One region of the Leclercia pneumoniae genome, then DNA from elsewhere that is predicted to be linked to it. Evidence: predicted binding sites of a transcription regulator. Region 1 holds the regulator's gene; each other region holds the start of a gene.

Evidence for each region. The regulator CRP, encoded in region 1, controls carbon source genes, mostly activating them, when cyclic AMP is high. The targets are predictions, from matches to a motif close to ATGTGANNNNNNTCACAT.
Region 2: a site for CRP is predicted at 2,369-2,386, ahead of JZ655_RS10920 (PhzF family phenazine biosynthesis protein). Genes of this name have one in related genera too.
Region 3: a site for CRP is predicted at 2,008-2,025, ahead of cdd (cytidine deaminase). Genes of this name have one in related genera too.

The regions. Positions count from the first base shown of each region.
Region 1 is NZ_CP071383.1:3,933,771-3,937,949, forward strand. It holds gene JZ655_RS19180 (phosphoribulokinase) at 1-852, shown strand, start outside; gene JZ655_RS19185 (OsmC family protein) at 919-1,323, opposite strand; gene crp (cAMP-activated global transcriptional regulator CRP) at 1,634-2,266, shown strand; gene JZ655_RS19195 (YccS/YhfK family putative transporter) at 2,324-4,179, shown strand, end outside.
Region 2 is NZ_CP071383.1:2,263,939-2,268,117, reverse strand. It holds gene marR (multiple antibiotic resistance transcriptional regulator MarR) at 1-145, opposite strand, end outside; gene JZ655_RS10930 (MarC family NAAT transporter) at 403-1,068, shown strand; gene JZ655_RS10925 (sugar transporter) at 1,099-2,295, opposite strand; gene JZ655_RS10920 (PhzF family phenazine biosynthesis protein) at 2,470-3,261, shown strand; partial or broken gene JZ655_RS10915 (PhzF family phenazine biosynthesis protein) at 3,277-4,068, shown strand.
Region 3 is NZ_CP071383.1:2,870,246-2,874,424, forward strand. It holds gene map (type I methionyl aminopeptidase) at 1-479, opposite strand, end outside; gene JZ655_RS13980 (ParD-like family protein) at 460-678, opposite strand; gene JZ655_RS13985 (CidA/LrgA family protein) at 864-1,262, shown strand; gene JZ655_RS13990 (CidB/LrgB family autolysis modulator) at 1,259-1,954, shown strand; gene cdd (cytidine deaminase) at 2,083-2,967, shown strand; gene sanA (outer membrane permeability protein SanA) at 3,095-3,814, shown strand; gene tolA (cell envelope integrity protein TolA) at 4,102-4,179, shown strand, end outside.

The DNA.
Region 1 (4,179 bases):
GTTATTGCCGTCACAGGATCGAGTGGTGCAGGCACCACCACTACCAGCCTCGCCTTTCGTAAAATCTTCTCTCAGCTTCATTTAAGCGCCGCAGAGGTCGAGGGTGACAGCTTTCACCGCTACACCCGTCCTGAGATGGACATGGCCATTCGTAAAGCGCGCGATCTGGGTAAGCACATCAGCTATTTCGGCCCGGAAGCGAACGATTTCGGCCTGCTGGAGCAAACCTTTCTCGAGTATGGCCTGAGCGGTAAAGGACAGTCACGCAAATACCTGCACACCTATGACGAAGCGGTGCCCTGGAATCAGGTGCCGGGCACCTTCACCCCCTGGCAGCCGCTGCCGGAGCCGACGGATGTGCTGTTTTACGAAGGGCTGCACGGCGGCGTGGTCACGCCACAGCACGACGTGGCGCGCCATGTTGACCTGCTGGTGGGCGTGGTGCCTATCGTTAACCTCGAGTGGATTCAGAAACTGACCCGCGATACCAGCGAGCGTGGACATTCGCGTGAGGCGGTGATGGACTCCGTGGTGCGCTCGATGGAAGACTATATCAATTTCCTGACGCCGCAGTTCTCGCGCACCCACATCAACTTCCAGCGCGTCCCTACAGTGGACACCTCTAACCCCTTTGCGGCTAAAGCCATCCCCTCTCTGGATGAGAGCTTTGTGGTGATCCATTTCCGCAACCTGGAGGATATCGACTATCCCTGGCTGCTGGCGATGCTGCAGGGCTCATTTATTTCGCACATGAATACGCTGGTCGTGCCGGGCGGGAAGATGGGGCTGGCGATGGAGCTGATTATGACGCCGCTGGTGCAAAGATTGATGGAAGGGAAGAAGATCGCATAAGCCTGGTCCCTCTCCCTGTGGGAGAGGGTTAGGGTGAGGGCATCAACACGCACGATGCCCGATAAATTACGCTTCGATCACCTCATACGAATGCGTAATATTCACCGCTTTCTCCAGCATCAACGCCACGGAGCAATACTTCTCTGCTGACAGATCCACGGCGCGGGAGACCGCCGCGTCTTTCAGTTCTTTACCCGTGACAATGAAGTGCAGGTTGATATGCGTGAACAGGCGCGGCGCCTCTTCACGGCGTTCCGAGGTCAGTTTCACTTCGCAGTTTGTCACCTCATGGCGACCTTTTTGCAGGATAGAAACCACATCAATTGCGCTGCAACCGCCAGCGGCCATCAGCACCATCTCCATCGGGCTTGGCGCCTTATCTCCGGAGTTGCCGTCCATCAAAATCTGGTGCCCTGAAGCCGACTCGCCCAGGAACGTTAAGCCCTCAACCCATTTCACACGCGCTTGCATTGTAGTTAACTCCGAAGTTGCAATTTTCCTGACAGATTACGCGCCAGTAACAATTCTGGCAACGGAAGGCGACCTGTATCAAGCTGAAGCGAGACACCAGGAGACAGGCGGCTAAAGCTATGCTAAAACAGTCTGGATGCTACAGTAATACATTGACATTACGCATGTATGCAGAGGACATCACACATTACAGGCTGCTGAATATTGTGACAGCCCGATTCCCAGGAATGGGGAAGAATTCGATTGCAACCCCAGAGTGAAGGCGTCCATCCCGGCTCTGGAGACAGCTTATAACAGAGGATAACAGCGCATGGTGCTTGGCAAACCGCAAACAGACCCGACTCTCGAATGGTTCTTGTCTCATTGCCACATTCATAAGTACCCATCGAAGAGCACGCTGATTCACCAGGGTGAAAAAGCGGAAACGTTGTATTACATCGTTAAAGGCTCCGTGGCCGTGTTGATCAAAGATGAAGAAGGGAAAGAGATGATCCTTTCTTATCTGAACCAGGGCGACTTTATTGGCGAACTGGGCCTGTTTGAAGAAGGTCAGGAACGTAGCGCCTGGGTACGGGCAAAAACCGCGTGTGAAGTGGCTGAGATCTCCTACAAGAAGTTCCGCCAGTTGATCCAGGTGAACCCGGACATTCTGATGCGCCTCTCCTCGCAGATGGCACGCCGCCTGCAGGTGACTTCTGAGAAAGTGGGTAACCTCGCCTTCCTGGACGTGACCGGCCGTATCGCTCAGACGCTGCTGAATCTGGCAAAACAACCTGACGCGATGACCCATCCGGATGGTATGCAGATCAAAATCACCCGTCAGGAGATTGGTCAGATTGTGGGTTGTTCCCGCGAAACCGTTGGCCGTATTCTGAAAATGCTGGAAGATCAGAACCTGATCTCCGCCCACGGTAAAACGATCGTGGTTTACGGGACGCGTTAATTCCGAAAGAACGGCGTGCCATCGCAAGATGTCACGCCGTTTTTGTCTCTGGCATCTATGTGGCGCAGGCTGATTTATCACCCGGAAGTTAACTACGCACTTCGACAAACGCTGGTGCTGTGTCTTCCTGTGGCCGTCGGTCTGATTCTCGGCCACCTGCAACAGGGTCTGCTCTTCTCTCTCGTGCCTGCCTGCTGCAACATCGCAGGGCTGGATACCCCCCATAAACGCTTTTTCAAACGTCTGATCGTTGGCGGCTCGCTCTTTGCCGGCTGTAGTCTCGCCGTCCAGTTACTTCTGGCCCGCGACATCCCCCTGCCCCTGATTCTCACCCTGCTGGCGATGACGCTAGGGGTGACGGCAGAGATCAGCTCTTTGCATGCCAGGCTGCTACCCGCCTCGCTGATTGCCGCCATCTTTACCCTGAGCCTGGCGGGCAATATGCCGGTGTGGGAGCCGTTGCTGATCTATACGCTGGGCACGCTCTGGTATGGGCTATTTAACTGGTTCTGGTTCTGGATGTGGCGCGAACAGCCGCTGCGGGAATCGCTGAGCTTGCTGTACCGCCAGCTCGCTGACTACTGCGAAGCGAAATATACCCTGCTCACCCAGCATACCGACCCGGAAAAATCCCTGCCGCCGCTGCTGGCCCGCCAGCAGAAGGTGGTGGATCTTATCAGCCAGTGTTATCAGCAGCTACACATGCTGGCAGCTAACAGAAATCACGAATACAAACGTCTGTTGCGAACCTTCCAGGTCGGGCTCGACTTGCAGGAGCATATCTCCGTCAGCCTGCATCACCCGGAAGAGGTGCAAAAGCTGGTGGAACGCAGCCACGCCGAAGCCGTGATCAGATGGAATGCCCAGACCGTCGCCGCACGCCTGCGTGTACTCTCGGATAATATTCTCTATCACCGCTACCCCACCCGCTTCAGCATGGACAAGCAGCTGGGCGCGCTGGAGAAAATCGCCCGGCAGCACCCGGAAAACCCGGTTGGGCAGTTCTGTGCCTGGCACTTTAGCCGCATCGCCCGCGTACTACGTACCCAGCGTCCGCTCTACTCGCGCGACCTGATGGCCGATAAGCAAAAACGTCTGCCGCTCTTCCCGGCGCTGAAAAGTTATCTGTCGCTCAAGTCTTCCGCGCTGCGCAATGCCGCACGCATCAGCGTCATGCTCAGCATCGCCAGCCTGATGGGGATGGCCCTCCATTTACCGAAGCCCTACTGGATCCTTATGACCGTTCTGCTGGTCACGCAAAACGGCTACGGGGCGACGCGGGTACGCATATTCCACCGGGCAGGCGGTACCCTGGCAGGGCTGATTATCGCGGGTGCCACGCTGCACTTCCACGTGCCGGAGGGCTTTACGTTACTGAGCATGCTGCTGATTACGCTGGTGAGCTACCTGATCATTCGTAAAAACTACGGCTGGGCGACGGTCGGCTTTACGGTGACCGCGGTATACACGCTGCAGCTCCTCACGCTGAACGGCGATCAATTTATCATCGCCCGTCTCGCAGACACGCTGATAGGCTGTTTAATCGCTTTTGGCGGCATGGTGTGGTTGTGGCCGCAGTGGCAAAGCGGGTTGCTACGACAGAACGCCCACGATGCGCTGGAAGCCGACCAGGAGGCTATTCGCCTGATCCTGAGCAGTGACCCTCAGCCAACACCGCTTGCCTGGCAGCGCATGAAGGTGAACCAGGCGCACAACGCCCTGTTCAACTCGCTGAATCAGGCGATGCAGGAACCGGGGTTCAATTCACACTACCTGGCCGACATGAAGCTGTGGGTCACGCACAGCCAGTTCATCGTAGAACATATCAATGCCATGACGACGCTGGCACGGGAACACACCATGCTGACGCCGGATCTGGCCGAGCGCTATCTGCAGTCTTGTGAAATTGCGCT
Region 2 (4,179 bases), 1.7 Mb from region 1:
CAGAACAAAGGACTTTGAACTGGGTGGCAGTGATGTCCAGCGGCGACAAATAGTCATTGAGCAAGCGGTCTTTTTTTTGGTTAACCATATAGATAAGGCGACCCAGTGGGATAATTTCGTTGAAGAGATCACTGGTGCTTTTCACAATGGTTGCCCTGGCAAGTAGTTTAATCACGGCAGATATTATTGCTCAGGCAAGTATAAGTCAACTGAATGTATTCCCCGATGCCACGATTTGCTAAAACGTTTCATGAACTTTTTTTTAGCTTTTTCAAATCAATTACATAACTGAAGATTATTTATCACCGGGCGTAAATAGTCAGAATTGGCGCGCCGTAGCCTAAACCTGCTTTAACACCGTATACTTCCAGAGTTGATGAATGGAAAAGGATGACACGCACTATGGTAGAGCTCTTACAAGCCATCGGTCTTGGGCTGGTGGTCCTGCTGCCGCTGGCAAACCCGTTAACGACCGTGGCGCTCTTTCTCGGTCTTGCGGGGGACATGAACAGCGCGGAACGTAACCAACAGTCTCTGATGGCCTCTGTTTATGTCTTTGCAATCATGATGGTGGCTTACTACGCCGGACAGCTGGTGATGAACACCTTTGGGATCTCGATTCCTGGCCTGCGTATCGCCGGGGGCCTGATTGTGGCCTTTATCGGTTTCCGTATGCTCTTTCCGGCGCAAAAAGCGCACGACAGCCCGGAGGCAAGAAGCAAATCGGAAGAGCTGGAGGATAAACCTGGTGCGAATATCGCCTTTGTTCCCCTGGCGATGCCCAGCACGGCCGGGCCGGGCACCATTGCGATGATCATCAGTTCCGCTTCCACTGTGCGCGATAATACAACCTTTCCTGACTGGGTCATCATGGTGGCCCCACCGCTGATCTTTGCGCTGGTAGGCGTCATTTTATGGGCCAGCCTGCGCAGCTCGGGCGCCATTATGCGCTGGGTAGGTAAGGGCGGGATCGAGGCTATCTCGCGGCTGATGGGCTTCCTGCTGGTCTGTATGGGCGTGCAGTTCATCATTAATGGGGTGCTGGAAATTATTAAGACCTATCACTAATAAAAAAGGGTGGCTTGAGCCACCCTTTTTTTATCCGTGTTGCGGCCGCTCTTCCAGCGACACCGGCCACTTACGAAACACCAGCACTGACCAGATTAACGCCACCAGCGCCGGTATCGCCCCCAGGTAACCGATAGCGGACATCGAAAGATGCAGGCTGATTTGATTTCCAACCAGCGCGCCGGCACCAATGCCGATGTTGAAAATGCCGGAGAAGAGCGACATCGCCACGTCGGTGGCATCTGGCGCAAGCGCCAGCACTTTAACCTGCATGCCCAGGCCGATAATCATGATCGCCACGCCCCAGAAGATGCTCAGAATGGCAAGGTTCGACTCGCTCCCCGACGCCGGTAGCAGCAACAGCAGACACGCCAGCAGCAGGCCAATCGCGCCGCTAACCAGTAACGAGGCGTGGCGATTACCCAGCTTGCCAAACAACACACTGCCAACAATGCCCGCGCTACCCAATATCAGCAGCAGAACGGTGGCAAATCTGGCGCTAAAGCCGGCAACCGTCTGCACAAAAGGTTCGATGTAGCTATAAGCCGTGTAGTGGGCGGTCACCACGACAACGGTCAGCAAATAGATGCTCATCAGCGCCGGGCGACGGAAAAGCAGGGGCAGGCTTTTCAGCGAGCCAGAGTGTTCGCTCGGCAGTTTTGGCAGTAATTTAATCAGACACAGCAGGGTGATCAGCGCGCCCATTCCGATGACAAAAAACGTGGTGCGCCAGCCAAAATATTGTCCTACGAGGCGGCCAATCGGCAGCCCAAGCACCATAGCCAACGCGGTGCCCGTTGCCAGCAGGCTCAACGCCTGAGCGCGTTTGCCCGCCGGGGCCAGACGAATGGCCAGCGAAGCAGTGATCGACCAGAAGATGGCATGTGCAAAGGCGATACCGATGCGGCTCACCACCAGTACGGTGAAATTCCACGCCAGAAACGACAGCACGTGACTGGCAATGAACAACACAAAAAGTGCAATCAGCAATTTACGCCGCTCCACCTGACTGGTGAGCAACATAAAGGGTAACGACATCATTGCCACCACCCACGCATAGATGGTCAGCATGATCCCGACCTGCGCGGTTTCCATGCCAAAGCTGCTGGCAATGTCGGAGAGCAGGCCAACAGGCACAAATTCAGTGGTGTTAAATATAAACGCTGCAATCGCAAGCGTAACCACCCGTAGCCACGCGACCCTGCGGGAATCAGTGTTGATTGTCATAATTTGTCTGGGAATCGTTACGTAAAGAAGAGGAGGCGATCTTAAAACCATCGCTGGTGAAAAGACAATCATTTTGTGACGTAGATCTCAAAATCACCGTTAGAGAAAGGGTGGTGAAATCGGACAATTTCCATGAATATAGGATGCAACATCACATTAACAACCGGAAAAGCGATGCAGAAATATGATTATTATCTGGTAGATGCGTTCAGTGACGGCCCATTTAGCGGTAATCCTGCGGCGGTATGTCCGCTACCAGACTGGCTGCCGGACGATACGCTCCTCAGGATGGCGCAAGAGCACAATCAGTCAGAGACGGCCTTCTTTGTCTGTCATAAAGAGGGCATCACGCTGCGCTGGTTTACCACCACCACGGAGGTGAATCTTTGCGGCCATGCGACGCTGGCGACGGCATATGTCCTGTTTAATGAACTGGGTTACCCCGATCCCCGCCTCCATTTTGAGACCGCCTCCGGCACGCTAACGGTGACCCGCGACGGCGACTGGCTCACGCTCGATTTCCCGGCCTGTCCGACAGAGAAGCAAACGCCGCCTCCGCAAATGCTGGCCGCGCTGGGGATTGAGCGCTACGTCGAGGCTCGTAAAGGCCGTGCCTGGGTAGTGGTGCTGGAAAATCGACAGCAGGTGGAAGCCGTTACTCCGAATATCAGCGCTATGATCCCCGGTGAACATAAAGTGTGTATTACCGCCCCGAGCGAGGGCGAGTATGACTTTGTCAGCCGTTTCTTTTCACCGGGCGTCGCACTCTGGGAAGATCCGGTCACCGGCTCGGCGCATACCATGCTTATCCCTTATTGGGCGGGCAAGTTGGCTAAGACCACTCTGCTGGCGCGACAAGTCTCAGCCCGGGGCGGTGAGGTACGTTGTCAGTTGAACGGCGATCGCGTCATGATGGGCGGGAAGGCGTCGCTGTATATGAAAGGGCAGCTGTTTATTCGTGAATAACAAAGGGGTAACCCAATGAAAGAAATTGCATTTTATCTGGTCGATGCGTTTAGCGATCGCGCTTTTAGTGGCAACCCTGCTGCCGTCTGTCCGCTGGAAAGCTGGCTGCCGGACGACATTCTGTTAAAGATGGCATAGCAGCATAACCAGTCCGAGACGGCCTTTTTTGTCCGCACGGACGCAGGCTTCGAGCTGCGCTGGTTTACCACCCAGGATGAGATTAACCTCTGCGGCCATGCGACGCTTGCCAGCGCGCACGTCATTTTTGAATACCTCGACTACCCGGCAACGGAGATCCTTTTTTCCACCCGCTTTGTTGGCGACCTGAAGGTCTCGCGTAACGGCGACTGGCTCACGCTGGACTTCCCGGCCTGGAGCAGCGACGCGGTCGACAATCCACCCGCGCTGCTGTTTAGTGCGCTCGGTATACCGGCGTCCAGCGCGGTGCGGGTCGGGCGTGATTATATGGTCGTGCTGGAAAACCAGCAGCAGGTTGAATCCCTGACCCCGGCTATCGAGGCGCTGAAACCACTGGGTAAAATGGTGTGCGTTACTGCGCCAGGCGATGAAGTGGATTTCGTTAGCCGCTTCTTCTGCCCGGGCGAATCGGTGGCAGAAGACCCGGTCACCGGCTCCGCGCACAGTATGCTGATCCCCTGGTGGAGTGAGCAACTCGGCAAAACCCAAATGACCGCACGTCAGGTTTCCGCCCGCGGCGGCGATCTGCGCTGTGAACTCAAGGGAGACCGCGTGCTGATGAGCGGCCAGGCGGCGCTTTATTTGAAAGGCACGGTGTTTCTTCGCTAACATCCCGCGGGCGGCGTGAAATTCCGCCCGCGTTAAAAGCAGCCAATCCCCCTCCCAACGTTTTCCCGGAAAGCGCCTCGCATTTTTAAGCACGCTTGTTCGCGTTCTTTT
Region 3 (4,179 bases), 1.1 Mb from region 1:
CTCTCAACATAAGACTGAATCGCATGGCCAATGTCCCCCAGAGTCGCGCCCGGCTTCACGGCCTTAATCCCTCTCCACATCGCCTCGTACGTTTTATTAACCAGTCGACGGGCCAGCGGCGAGACGTCGCCAATGAGATACATTTTACTGGAGTCGGCAATCATGCCCGCTTTTTCGAGCGTGATGTCGACATTGACGATGGACCCGGATTTCAGGTGCTCGGACGATTTCGGGATACCGTGGCAGACCACATCATTCACCGAGGTGTTAAGCACATACGGGAAATCGTACTGCCCTTTACTGGCCGGACGGGCCTGGAGTTGATTAACAATAAAGGCTTCCACCCGGTCGTTGATCTCCATGGTGGTGACGCCTGGCTTAATAAAGTCGTCCAGCATGGTAAAGACCGAGGCCAGCAGTTCGCCCGCATGACGCTGGCGCGCCAGCTCATCTGCGCTTTTAATGAGAATTGATGGCATTGATCACCTCCAGTAAACGATCGGAGCCAGATTTCAGCATCATCATTTTGATCTGCTGATGATTAAGTTCAGGGTAGAGCTCACTCATCATACCGAGGCGGATCCAGTATTCGGCCTGAGCGTTGACCGAACGTGACATGGCTTTGCTGGCATCACGAATGTCGTCATGCAGCAGGTCGGAAATTTTTACGATACCCATTTATATACTCCGTAATGATTCATATATAAATCGTATATCGTTAGCGAAGGCTTGTCACCCGTGTTTGTGGAAATGCCCGACGTTCCAAAAAGCAATGTCTGGTATGCTCAAATTTCATGATGTGATCCGTAGCACGTTTCCGGGTTTAATTGTATGATGAATGCGTTTCTTCAAGGGCTTTCACCATGAACAAATCATTGAATAACGTCTGGCAGTATCTGCGCGCGTTCATATTTATCTATCTCTGCCTCTATGTGGGTAACTTCCTGGCATCGCTGCTGCCGATCACCATTCCGGGCAGCATCATAGGCATGCTGATCCTCTTTGTCTTACTGGCGCTGCAGATCATTCCGGCGAAGTGGGTTAAACCGGGATGCTCGGTGCTGATTCGCTATATGGCGCTGCTGTTTGTCCCCATCGGCGTGGGGGTGATGCAATATTACGACCAGCTTAAAGCCCAGTATGGTCCGATCGTTGTTTCCTGTTTTATCAGCACTCTGGTGGTCTTCCTGGTGGTGAGCTGGAGTTCACACCTGGTTCATGGTGAGCGCAAAGTAATTGGCGAGAAGGAGAGTAAGAAATGATGGTAAATATCTGGTGGTCATTGCCGTTAACCCTGGCCGTCTTCTTCGCCGCGCGTAAGCTCGCCATGCGTTTTAAGATGCCGCTGCTCAATCCGTTACTGGTGGCGATGGTGGTTATCATCCCTTTCCTGCTGGTGACCGGTATCTCGTACGAGCACTATTTTGCTGGCAGTAAAGTCCTCAACGATCTTCTGCAGCCTGCGGTCGTGGCGCTGGCTTTTCCGCTGTATGAACAGCTGCATCAAATCCGTGCGCGCTGGAAATCCATCATCACTATCTGCCTGGTGGGCAGCGTGGTGGCGATGATCACCGGTACCTCGGTTGCACTGCTAATGGGGGCATCACCGCAAATCGCCGCCTCTATTTTACCGAAATCGGTCACGACCCCTATTGCGATGGCGGTGGGCGGAAGCATTGGCGGAATCCCGGCCATTAGCGCCGTTTGCGTAATTTTTGTCGGCATCCTCGGGGCGGTGTTTGGTCACACGCTGCTGAATCTGATGCGCATTCGGACTAAAGCAGCCCGCGGCTTAGCGATGGGAACCGCGTCGCATGCCCTTGGCACCGCGCGCTGTGCCGAGCTGGATTATCAGGAAGGGGCTTTCAGTTCGCTGGCGCTGGTGATTTGCGGGATCATGACCTCGCTTCTCGCGCCGTTCCTGTTCCCAGTGATTCTGGCGGTAATGGGCTAAAATTTGCGACGCGTCGCGCATTTTTCATTTCTGTTTCATAAGTTGCACACATAATGAGATCGCCATCACATATAAACCGGTTGCGGCTCCGTACACTACCGATCCATTAATCCTTATGAGGCAATGCCATGCACCCACGTTTTCAATCAGCTTTTGCCCAGCTTGCAGAGAATTTGCAATCGGCCCTGGCCCCAATTCTGGCAGATGCGCACTTCCCCGCCCTGCTGACGGCTGAACAGGTCACCGCACTGAAACGGGCAACCGATCTGGATGACGACGCGCTGGCCTTTGCGCTACTGCCGCTGGCCGCCGCCTGCGCACGCGCTGACCTTTCACACTTCAACGTCGGTGCCATTGCGCGCGGCGTGAGCGGCACCTGGTATTTTGGCGGCAATATGGAGTTCCTGGGCTCCACCATGCAGCAGACGGTGCACGCCGAGCAGAGCGCCATCAGCCATGCCTGGCTGCGCAGTGAAAAAGGGCTGAGCGCCATCACCGTGAATTACACGCCGTGCGGCCACTGTCGTCAGTTTATGAATGAGCTGAATAGCGGCTTAGAGCTGCGCATCAACCTGCCGGGTCGCGCCCCTCATACGCTGGCCGATTACCTGCCTGATGCTTTTGGTCCAAAAGATCTGGAGATCAAAACCCTCCTGATGGATGAGCAGAATCAGGGGTTCGCTCTGAGTGGCGACGCCTTAACTCAGGCCGCCATCGCCGCCGCCAACCACTCCCACGCCCCTTATAGTAACGCCCCGAGCGGTGTGGCCCTGGAGTGCCGGGACGGTACGATCTTCACGGGCAGCTATGCTGAAAATGCGGCATTCAACCCGACCCTGCCCCCATTGCAGGGTGCTCTGAATCTGCTGAGTCTGAATGGCTATGATTATCCGGACATTCAGCGCGCCATGCTGGCTGAAAAGGCTGATGCGTCGCTCATTCAGTGGGATGCTACGGTGGCAACCCTGAAGGCGCTGGGCTGCCAGAATATTGACCGCACCTTGCTGGCCTGATCCGCTTCGCGGGCAGAAATGCCCGCGTATCTGGTGAAAATCCCCCCAATTAAACCGCCGTTTCTTGCGCTTACCAGACGGGTAAAGTAGCCTGAGTGAAATTTCACCCACGACACGAGTCATCTCCATGTTTAAGCGCGTTTTTTACAGCCTCTTTGTCCTGACTGGCATCGTGCTGTTGACTGCGCTTGGCCTCGACCGCTGGATGAGCTGGAAAACCGCCCCTTACATCTTCGACGACCTGCAAGATCTGCCTTACCGTCAGGTGGGCGTGGTGCTGGGTACCGCCAAATATTACCGCACCGGGGTGATCAATCAGTATTACCGCTACCGTATTCAGGGGGCGCTGAATGCCTATAACAGCGGCAAGGTAAACTACCTGCTGCTGAGCGGCGATAATGCGCTCCAGAGCTATAACGAGCCGGTCACGATGCGTAAAGATCTGATTGCCGCCGGGGTCGATCCCGCGGATATCGTGCTCGACTATGCTGGTTTTCGTACCCTGGACTCGATTGTGCGCACCCGTAAAGTCTTTGATACCAACGACTTTATCATTATCACTCAGCGCTTCCATTGCGAACGCGCGCTGTTTATTGCGCTGCATATGGGCATCCAGGCCCAGTGCTACGCGGTCCCATCCCCGAAAGATATGCTCACCGTACGGGTACGCGAATTTGGCGCACGTCTGGGTGCGATGGCCGATCTCTATCTCTTCAAACGTGAACCGCGCTTTTTAGGTCCACTGGTGCCGATCCCCACCCAACACGAAGTGCCGGAAGATGCGCAGGGTTACCCGGCGGTCACGCCGGAGCAGTTGCTGGATTTCCAGAAAAAAGAGAAAAAGTAGCCGTTTTATTTACGGCGAAAATGAGACGGCAAGTCTGAACATTGCACAGAGAGCACGCTATTGGACTGACTCCCTATCGCGGGCCTTTTCATGGATACGTGCAGTCAGAGATCCTCGAACTGATGTCTGCAATGAGCGAAAAGCGGACCTTATAGTCTGGCAGGCTGGTTTAACAAACGTGGAGACGCGCTCATACGCATCTCGGTTGAGCACATGAAATCGCCATTTCCAGGAGCTTTCTCTTACCACGTGATCTCATTAAGATATCCCTATTGTCAGTAATGGGAATGACTTTAGTGCCATCACAACGTATTACAACCTTTTGGTTGCTCGTTCCGTTTCTACTGGCAGCCTGTGCCGGAAGC